DNA from 2 places in the Pseudomonas sp. GL_117 genome. Region 2 is predicted to be linked to the other one. Evidence: predicted binding sites of a transcription regulator. Region 2 holds the regulator's gene; the other holds the start of a gene.
The links. Region 2 encodes FliA, which starts transcription of late flagellar genes. Its sites were predicted from a motif close to CTAAAGTTTNNNNNNNNNNNGCCGNTAA; they were not measured.

Region 1 (4,699 bases), 1.6 Mb from region 2:
GCTGATGGCGTTGCCGGTCTCCTGCTGGATGCTCTGGATCATCCCGGAAATCTCGTCGGTGGCCTGGCGGGTACGCGAGGCCAGGTTGCGCACTTCATCGGCCACCACGGCAAACCCACGGCCCTGCTCACCGGCGCGCGCGGCTTCGATGGCGGCGTTGAGCGCGAGCAGGTTGGTCTGGTCGGCGATGGAGGTAATCACGCCGACGATCCCACCGATTTCCTGGGAACGCTGGCCGAGGGTGTTGATCACCGTGGCCGTGCTGTTCAAGGCGGTGGCGATGTGCTCCAGGGACGACGACGCCTCTTGCATCGAATTGCGGCCGATGCGCGTCTGCTGGGCGTTTTCCTGGGCCAGGCGTTCGGTGCTGCCCATATTGTCGGCAATGTTCAACGAGGTGGCGCTGAACTCTTCCACCGCGCCGGCCATGCTGGTGATCTCGCCGGATTGCTGCTCCATGCCTTCATAGGCACCGCCAGACAAACCGGACAACGCCTGGGCGCGGCTGTTGACCTCTTCGGCGGCCTTGCGGATATGCGAAACCATGGTCGACAGCGCTTCACCCATCTGGTTGAAGCTGCGTGCCAGTTGGCCGATTTCGTCATGGCTGGAGACGTTCAGACGGGCACTCAAATCGCCCGCGCCGAGGGCTTCGGCCTGGCGTACCAGGTCGCTCAACGGCGCCAGCTTGCTGCGTAGCAACCACACCGTTGCGCCCACCGCCAGCAACATCGCCAGTACGCTGCCGATGATCAGGCGAATCCCGACCGACCACGTCACGGAGCGAATCTCTGCCTTGGGCATGCTCGCCACCACCGACCACGGCCCACCGTCGAACGGCACCGCGACGCTGTAGAAGTCTTCGTTCTTGTCGCTCCAGAAGCGCCCTTCACCCGGCTTTTTCGCCAGGTCGACGATCACTGGGGCCGCCTGGTCCAGCGCCTGCACGCCCGCGGGCGGCACCAGCCAGTGTTTCTGCTCATCGAGCAGCGCCAGGGAGCCGGTCTGGCCGATGCGGAAACGCTTGAGGTTATCGAACTGGGCGTTTTGCGCGTCGGTGTAGTCGAAACCGACAAACAGCACCGCGATGACTTTGCCCGCGCTATCGCGCACCGGCGTGTACTGGGTCATGTAGGAACGTTCGAACAACACTGCACGGCCGACGTAGCTTTGCCCGGCCAGCAGGCGTTGATAGGCCGGATGCTGGTGATCCAGCGCGGTGCCGATGGCACGGCTGCCGTCCTGTTTGGTCAGGGACGTGCTGACGCGCACAAAGTCCTCGCCCGTGCGCACAAACACGGTGGCCACGCCGCCCGAGGTGTCCTTGAACTCATCGACTTCGGCGAAATCGTTGTTCAGCACCGCGTTGCCCAGGTACAGGCCCGGGGTCTGCACGCCGGCCACGCTCACCGGCTGGTCGGCACGCACACTCAAACCGGCGCCGAAGCGCTTCTCGAACAACCCGCTCAAGCGCTGGGTACTTTCGCGCAAGGTGCTGTGGAAGGTGTTGAGTTGATCGGCGAGCAGGCGCGCTTCGCTGGCCAGGTGTTCCTCGCGGGTGTCGAGGTTGGCGGAGTCGAGGGAACGCAAGGCAAACACCGTACTGCCGCTGATGACGACAGCCAGAATCACGGCGAGCGCGAGGCCTAGCTGGGAAGCAATCCGAGCACGAGGTTGAGACATGACAGCTCCTGGCCGAGGCCAGGATCATCCTGATCTCATAGCGCTGCTCGGCAAATTATCGGGTGGGTAGTGTTGGAGTACGATGGTTCCAACACACCTACTTCGGCGGCGCCGAGCAATACTTGAGCACTGTGCAGGGGGATCACGCAAACGATTGCTATACCGAGCCATCCCCCTTCAATCGAGGCGCTCTACCGCCGGCAGTGCCATGGCCTGCACCTCGCTCTGGAGAAAGTCCGCCAAGCGGCGCAGGCGCTCACCGCCGGGACGGGTTTTCGGCCACACCAGATAGTAATTTTCCCCACTGGCCACGGCAGTTGGCCACGGCAGGCTCAATCGCCCCTGGGCGACGTCTTCGGCCACCATCAGCAAGTCCCCCATGGACACGCCGTAACCCCGCGCAGCGGCGATCATGCCCAGCTCAAGGGTATCGAACACCTGCCCGCCCTTGAGCGAGACCTGCGACGACAAGCCCATGCGTTGCAGCCAGTTGCGCCAGTCACGGCGGTCGGGCGTGGGATGCAGCAACTCGGCAGTGGCCAGGCGCGCAGCGTCCCATGGGCCGTCGTCCAGCAGGTTCGGCGCGCCCACCGGGATCAACAACTCAGGGAACAGGTAGCAGGCTTCCCAGTCCGCCGGAAAATGCCCGTCGCTCAACAGCACCGCGCAGTCGAACGGCTCCTGGTTGAAGTCCACCTCGTCCACGCTCATCCACGCGCTGGTCAATTGCACCTCGTTGCCCGGCTGCAACGCGCGGAACCGGCTGAGCCGCGCCAGCAGCCAGCGCATGGTTAAGGTGGACGGCGCCTTCATGCGCAGGATGTCATCTTCGGCGTTCAAGGTATGGCAGGCCCGCTCAAGGGCGGCGAAGCCTTCACGCACGCCCGGTAGCAGCAGGCGGGCCGCTTCGGTGAGCTGCAACGTACGGCCGCTGCGCTGGAACAGGCGGCAGGCGAAATGTTCCTCCAGGGTGCGGATGTGCCGGCTCACCGCGCTTTGGGTGATGGACAGCTCCTCTGCCGCGCGGGTGAAAGAGTGGTGTCGGGACGCGGCTTCAAATGCGCGCAACGCGTAAAGCGGAGGAAGACGACGAGACATAGGGAAGGCTCCGACAGCAGGATGCCGAAACCCTACCAGAATCATTCAGGCATGAGTTTTAATCATGCAAGTGATCGCTTTTATCCCTTTGTGCAATAGGCCCAGAGCGCCGAGAATCAACCCTTCCACAACCCTATGACTTTTTGAGCGTGATGATCATGCAGCATCCGGCACGTACCGAACTCTGGGCCATTCTGCGGCTGTCAGGGCCGTTGATTGCCTCACAGTTGGCGCACATGTTGATGGTGCTGACCGACACGCTGATGATGGCCCGCCTGAGCCCCGAAGCCTTGGCCGGCGGAGGCCTGGGCGCGGCCAGCTATTCGTTCGTGTCGATTTTCTGCATCGGCGTGATTGCGGCGGTGGGCACCCTGGTAGCGATCCGGCATGGCGCGGGCGACATCGACGGTGCAACACGCCTGACCCAGGCCGGGCTGTGGCTGGCCTGGCTGATGGCGCTGGCCGCCGCCCTGCTGCTGTGGAACCTCAAGCCGGTGCTGCTGATGTTCGGCCAGACCGAAACCAACGTGCACGCCGCCGGGCAATTCCTCACGATCCTGCCCTTCGCCCTGCCCGGCTACCTGAGCTTCATGGCCTTGCGCGGTTTCACCAGCGCCATCGGCAAGGCCACCCCGGTGATGGTGATCAGCCTGTGTGGCACGGTGCTCAACTACCTGCTCAACCACGCCTTGATCGAAGGCATGTTCGGCTTGCCGAAACTGGGTTTGATGGGCATCGGCCTGGTGACCGCGATTGTGGCCAACGGCATGGCGTTGGCGTTGATGTGGTACATCCGCAGCAACCGCGCCTATGCTGCCTACCCGCTGGGCACCGGCCTCCTACGCCTGAACACGCACTATCTGCGCGAACTGTGGCGCCTGGGCCTGCCGATTGGCGGCACCTATGCGGTCGAGGTCGGACTGTTTGCCTTCGCCGCGCTGTGCATGGGCACCATGGGCAGCACGCAGCTGGCGGCGCATCAGATCGCCCTGCAAATCGTCTCGGTGGCCTTCATGGTGCCGGCGGGAATGTCCTACGCGGTGACCATGCGTATCGGCCAGCATTACGGTGCCGGGCAACTGCTGCAGGCACGTTTGGCCGGCCGGGTCGGCATCGGCTTTGGCGCCGCGGTGATGTTGGGATTTGCGGCGGTGCTGTGGCTGTTTTCCGACCCATTGATAGGACTGTTCCTCGACCATAACGACCCGGCATTCCACGACGTGATCGTCCTGGCCGTCAGCTTGCTGGCCGTGGCGGCGTGGTTCGAGTTGTTCGACGGGGTGCAGACCATTGCCATGGGCTGCATTCGTGGGCTGAAGGACGCCAAGACCACTTTCCTGGTGGGCCTGGGTTGCTATTGGCTAATCGGTGCACCGTCGGCGTGGCTGATGGCGTTCACCCTCGGTTGGGGGCCGACAGGCGTGTGGTGGGGTTTGGCGCTGGGGCTGGCGTGTGCGGCGGTGAGCCTGACGTGGGCGTTTGAGGCGAAGATGAAGCGGATGATCCGCCACGAGCCGCAGGCCCAAGCCACATTTCAGGCGGCACACGCGGAGTAACGACCTAACCAGGTCTACAACTGTGGGAGCGGGCTTGCTCGCGAATGCGCTGGGTCAGCCAAATAGTCAGTGACTGATACACCGCATTCGCGAGCAAGCCCGCTCCCACACAAGCCCGCTCGCACAGTCGACCGGCGTTGCAATTCAACCCAGTAAAGCCTCACGGCCTTTGCCGAAGGTCAGGTACTCGATCAGCTCCGGCAACGGCAACGGCTTGCTGATCAGATACCCCTGGGCCTGGTCGCATCCAAACAACCGCAACAACGCCAGTTGCTCAGGGGTTTCCACACCCTCGGCCACCACTTCCAGGTTGAGGTTGTGGGCCAGGTTGATCATCGCGTGCACCAGCTTGCGGTTCTCTT
Region 2 (4,699 bases):
TCGGTAACCGTCGTATTGCCGGCGGTGTCGAGCTGACGGCTGCCCTGGATTACACGCCTTCGGCGCTGGCGCCGCGTGTGCCGAACATGGAACTCGAAGACGAGCTGCGCAAGACCGCCTCGCGCATTGTGTCGGCCCAGGCCGAACTGAGCATGCGCGGCGACAGCGATGCCACCACCAATCGCCAGTTGTTCGCCGGCCTGCCGTTGACCGCTGCGGAGCCCTTGGTTGAGCCCACCTTCACCGAACCACCGCGTCCTGCAGCGCCGCCACCGGCGGGCGCAGTCGACCAGCGTGTGTTTGACTCGATGCGCTTTGAACTCAATGGCCTGCGTGAGCTGCTGGAAGTGCAGCTGGGCTCCCTGGCGTGGACACAGTTGCAAGGCAGCAAGCCGGCCCAGGCCAACCTGTGGCGCCGCCTGCAACGCATCGGCCTGTCCGGCCCGTTGTCCCGCGACCTGCTGGCACTGACCACCGAAATCGACGAGCCTCGCCAGGCCTGGCGCATGCTGCTGGCGCACCTGGCGCGGATGATCGTCACCCCGGAAATCGAGCCCCTGGAAGAGGGCGGTGTGATCGCCATGGTCGGCCCTGCCGGCATGGGCAAGACCACCACACTGGCCAAGCTGGCCGCGCGTTATGTGCTCAAGTACGGCGCGCACAACATCGCGCTGGTGAGCATGGACAGCTACCGCATCGGCGCCCAGGAGCAGCTCAAGACCCTGGGCCGTATCCTCAATGTGTCGGTGACCCACGTCGACCCGGGCCAGTCCCTGGCCAACGCCCTCGATCCGCTGCTGCGCAAGCGCGTGGTGCTGATCGACACCGCCGGCCTGCAGGCCAGCGATCCGGCGCTGCGCATGCAACTGGAAAGCCTGGCCGGGCGTGGCATCAAGTCGAAAAATTACCTGGTGCTTGCAACCACCAGCCAGAAACAGGTTCTTACCGCTGCATACCACAGCTACAAACGTTGCGGCCTGGCCGGCTGCATCCTGACTAAACTGGATGAGACGGCGAGCCTGGGCGAAGTATTGAGCCTGGCGATCAGCCATGAATTACCGGTCGCCTACCTGACCGACGGGCCGCGGATCCCGGATGATTTGCATCTGCCGCGCCGTCATCAGTTGGTCAGCCGCGCTGTCAGCGTGCAAATGCAAGAAGAGCCTAGCGAGGAAGCGATGGCCGATATGTTCGCCGACCTCTACCACAACCCGGCAAAGCGGGTGGGTTGAGGGCAGGGCGAACACCGTGAAATGTATCTACATCGTTGGTCTGCAAGCGATTCACGCGGCCAAGCCATGTAGCCTGCGTCTAAGCAAGACAAGGTAAAGAAATAAAATGGGCAGCATGCATCCCGTACAGGTGATCGCGGTGACCGGCGGCAAAGGTGGCGTCGGGAAAACTAACGTGTCAGTGAATTTGTCCCTGGCCCTGGCAGAGCTTGGCCGTCGGGTCATGTTGCTGGATGCTGACCTGGGTCTGGCGAATGTCGACGTTCTGCTGGGGCTGACGCCCAAACACACCCTCGCCGATGTGATCGAGGGCCGCTGCGAGCTGCGTGATGTGCTGCTCCAGGGTCCTGGCGGGATCCGCATCGTACCGGCTGCCTCCGGCACCCAGAGCATGGTGCACTTGAGCCCGGCGCAGCATGCCGGCCTGATCCAGGCGTTCAGCGACATTGGCGACAACCTCGACGTGCTGGTGATCGACACCGCCGCCGGGATCGGCGAGTCGGTGGTCAGCTTCGTGCGCGCCGCGCAGGAAGTCTTGCTGGTGGTCTGCGATGAACCCACCTCGATCACCGATGCCTACGCCCTGATCAAATTGCTTAACCGTGACTACGGCATGAACCGCTTCCGCGTCCTGGCCAACATGGCCCAGAGCCCGCAGGAAGGGCGCAACCTGTTCGCCAAGTTGACCAAGGTCACGGATCGCTTTCTCGATGTCGCCTTACAATACGTAGGCGCAGTTCCCTATGACGAGTGTGTGCGCAAGGCCGTGCAAAAGCAGCGTGCGGTCTATGAAGCGTTCCCTCGTTCGAAGTGCGCACTGGCGTTCAAGGCTATTGCTCAGAAGGTCGATACTTGGCCATTGCCCGCCAATCCCCGGGGGCATCTGGAGTTTTTCGTCGAGCGATTGGTGCATCAGACGAGCGCGGGACCTGTGCTATGACATCCAGCGGCTACAACCTTTACAAGAAGTCGGCACGTGACAGCCAGGGCGAATTGATCGAGCGCTATGCGCCGCTGGTCAAGCGCATCGCCTATCACCTGCTGGCGCGCCTGCCGGCGAGTGTGCAGGTCGAAGACTTGATCCAGGCCGGCATGATCGGCCTGCTTGAAGTGTCGACCAAATACGATGCGAGCAAGGGTGCCAGTTTCGAGACGTACGCGGGCATCCGTATCCGTGGCGCGATGCTCGATGAGGTGCGTAAAGGTGATTGGGCGCCGCGGTCGGTACACCGCAATACGCGCATGGTCAGTGACGCAATTCGCGCAATTGAAGCAAAAACCGGTCGCGACGCTAAAGATCACGAAGTTGCGGCCGAACTCCAATTGAGTCTCGACGATTATTACGGGATTTTGAACGATACCTTGGGCAGCCGCCTGTTCAGCTTCGACGACCTGCTACAGGACGGCGAACACGAAGGGCTGCACGAGGACGGCGCGAGTGCACATCTTGAGCCGTCGCGCGACCTGGAGGATGAACGCTTCCAGGGCGCGTTGGCGGACGCGATTGCCAATTTGCCGGAGCGTGAGCGACTGGTGTTGGCGCTGTACTACGACGAAGAGCTGAACCTCAAGGAAATCGGTGAGGTCCTGGGGGTCAGCGAATCGCGTGTCAGCCAGCTGCATAGCCAGTGCGCAGCCCGCTTGCGGGGGCGGTTGGGAGAGTGGCGCGCGCGCTGACAGGCAGTGTGGGGACACTGCAGACGAGACCGTGAAGGCGTGACGCTTTTGCGGTTTTGCGCCGTGGTGCCCTGGGCAGTCCTTTTTGTGTAACGCCTGTTGATTGAAATGGCGCGTCCAGGTGCTGGGCGCGTTTAAGACTGCTTGGAGGTCGAATTGGACAAGAACATGAAAATCCTCATCGTTGATGACTTCTCAACGATGCGGCGGATCATTAAAAACCTGTTGCGTGACCTTGGGTTCACAAACACGGTCGAGGCGGATGACGGCCTTACGGCGATTCCGATCCTCAACAGCGGGAGCATCGACTTTCTGGTAACCGACTGGAACATGCCGGGCATGACCGGTATCGACCTGCTGCGTCACGTGCGTGCCGACGAAAAGCTGCGCGGCCTGCCCGTGCTGATGGTGACCGCCGAAGCCAAGCGTGAACAGATCATCGAAGCCGCCCAAGCCGGGGTAAACGGTTACGTGGTCAAACCTTTCACTGCATTGGCCTTGAAAGAGAAGATCGAAAAAATCTTCGAACGCATCCACGGCTAATGCCATCGCGGGGGAGCTATGGAGCATAAAGAAACATCACAGGGAGACTTCGAGTCGACCCTGAAAAAGCATGCTCACCAGTTGGTCGACTGCCTTGAGAGAGGCCAGTTCGGCGACGCGGTGCAGTTGATCCATGAGCTCAACCAGACCCGTGACCGCGGCCTGTACCAGGAAGTGGGCAAGCTCACGCGTGAGCTGCATAGTGCGATCGTCAATTTCCAGATCGACCCGCACATGCCCCAGGCCGAAGAGATCTCGCAGATCACCGATGCCACCGAGCGCCTGTCCTATGTGGTCAGGCTGACTGAGGCGGCGGCCAACCGCACCATGGACCTGGTGGAAAACGCCACGCCTCTGGTCAACGGCATGGCCACCGAAGCCCAGGCCTTGAGCCACGACTGGGGTCGCTTCATGCGCCGCGAAGTCGGGGCCGAAGAGTTTCGTGAGTTGGCACGTCGGGTCGAAGGTTTCCTGTCACGCAGTGAGCAGGAAAACCGCATGGTTTCCAGCAACCTCAATGACATTCTGCTGGCCCAGGATTACCAGGACCTCACCGGTCAGGTGATCAAGCGTGTGACCCAATTGGTCACCGAAGTGGAAAGCAATTTGCTCAAATTGGTGCTCATGGCAGGCCAGGTTGACCGTTTTGCCGGCATCGAACATGACCGCGAAGCGATCCTCTCGGAAAAAGATCCACAAAAACATCTCGCCAAGGGTGAAGGTCCGCAGATTCATGCCGATAAACGTGAAGACGTTGTATCGGGTCAAGATGATGTCGATGACCTGTTATCCAGTTTAGGCTTCTAAGGAGCACCCACATGAGCTTCGGCGCCGATGAAGAGATCCTTCAGGATTTCCTTGTAGAGGCCGGCGAAATTTTAGAGCAGTTGTCCGAGCAACTGGTCGAGCTGGAAAGCCGACCGGATGATGCGAACCTGCTCAATGCAATTTTTCGCGGTTTTCATACTGTAAAAGGGGGCGCCGGCTTCCTCCAGCTCCATGAGCTGGTGGAGTGCTGCCACATCGCCGAGAACGTGTTCGACATCCTGCGCAAGGGTGAGCGGCACGTCGACTCGGAGTTGATGGACGTGATTCTCGAAGCACTGGATGCGGTCAACGGCATGTTCAGCCAAGTGCGTGAACGTGCCCCGATCACCGCAGCCACGCCGGAACTGCTGGCCGCCCTGGCGCGCTATGCCGAGCCTGCCGACATGTCGGTGGCACCGGTGGCTGAAGCTGTGCCGGAA

Region 1: a site for FliA is predicted at 1,783-1,810, ahead of AC3ISR_RS27560 (methyl-accepting chemotaxis protein). Genes of this name have one in related genera too.

Annotation. Positions count from the first base shown of each region.
Region 1 is NZ_CM174418.1:6,004,951-6,009,649, forward strand. It holds gene AC3ISR_RS27560 (methyl-accepting chemotaxis protein) at 1-1,683, opposite strand, end outside; gene AC3ISR_RS27565 (LysR substrate-binding domain-containing protein) at 1,861-2,781, opposite strand; gene AC3ISR_RS27570 (NorM family multidrug efflux MATE transporter) at 2,934-4,337, shown strand; gene AC3ISR_RS27575 (putative bifunctional diguanylate cyclase/phosphodiesterase) at 4,482-4,699, opposite strand, start outside.
Region 2 is NZ_CM174418.1:4,358,681-4,363,379, reverse strand. It holds gene flhF (flagellar biosynthesis GTPase FlhF) at 1-1,232, shown strand, start outside; gene fleN (flagellar synthesis regulator FleN) at 1,339-2,172, shown strand; gene fliA (RNA polymerase sigma factor FliA) at 2,169-2,909, shown strand; gene AC3ISR_RS19735 (chemotaxis response regulator CheY) at 3,078-3,452, shown strand; gene AC3ISR_RS19730 (protein phosphatase CheZ) at 3,471-4,259, shown strand; gene AC3ISR_RS19725 (chemotaxis protein CheA) at 4,271-4,699, shown strand, end outside.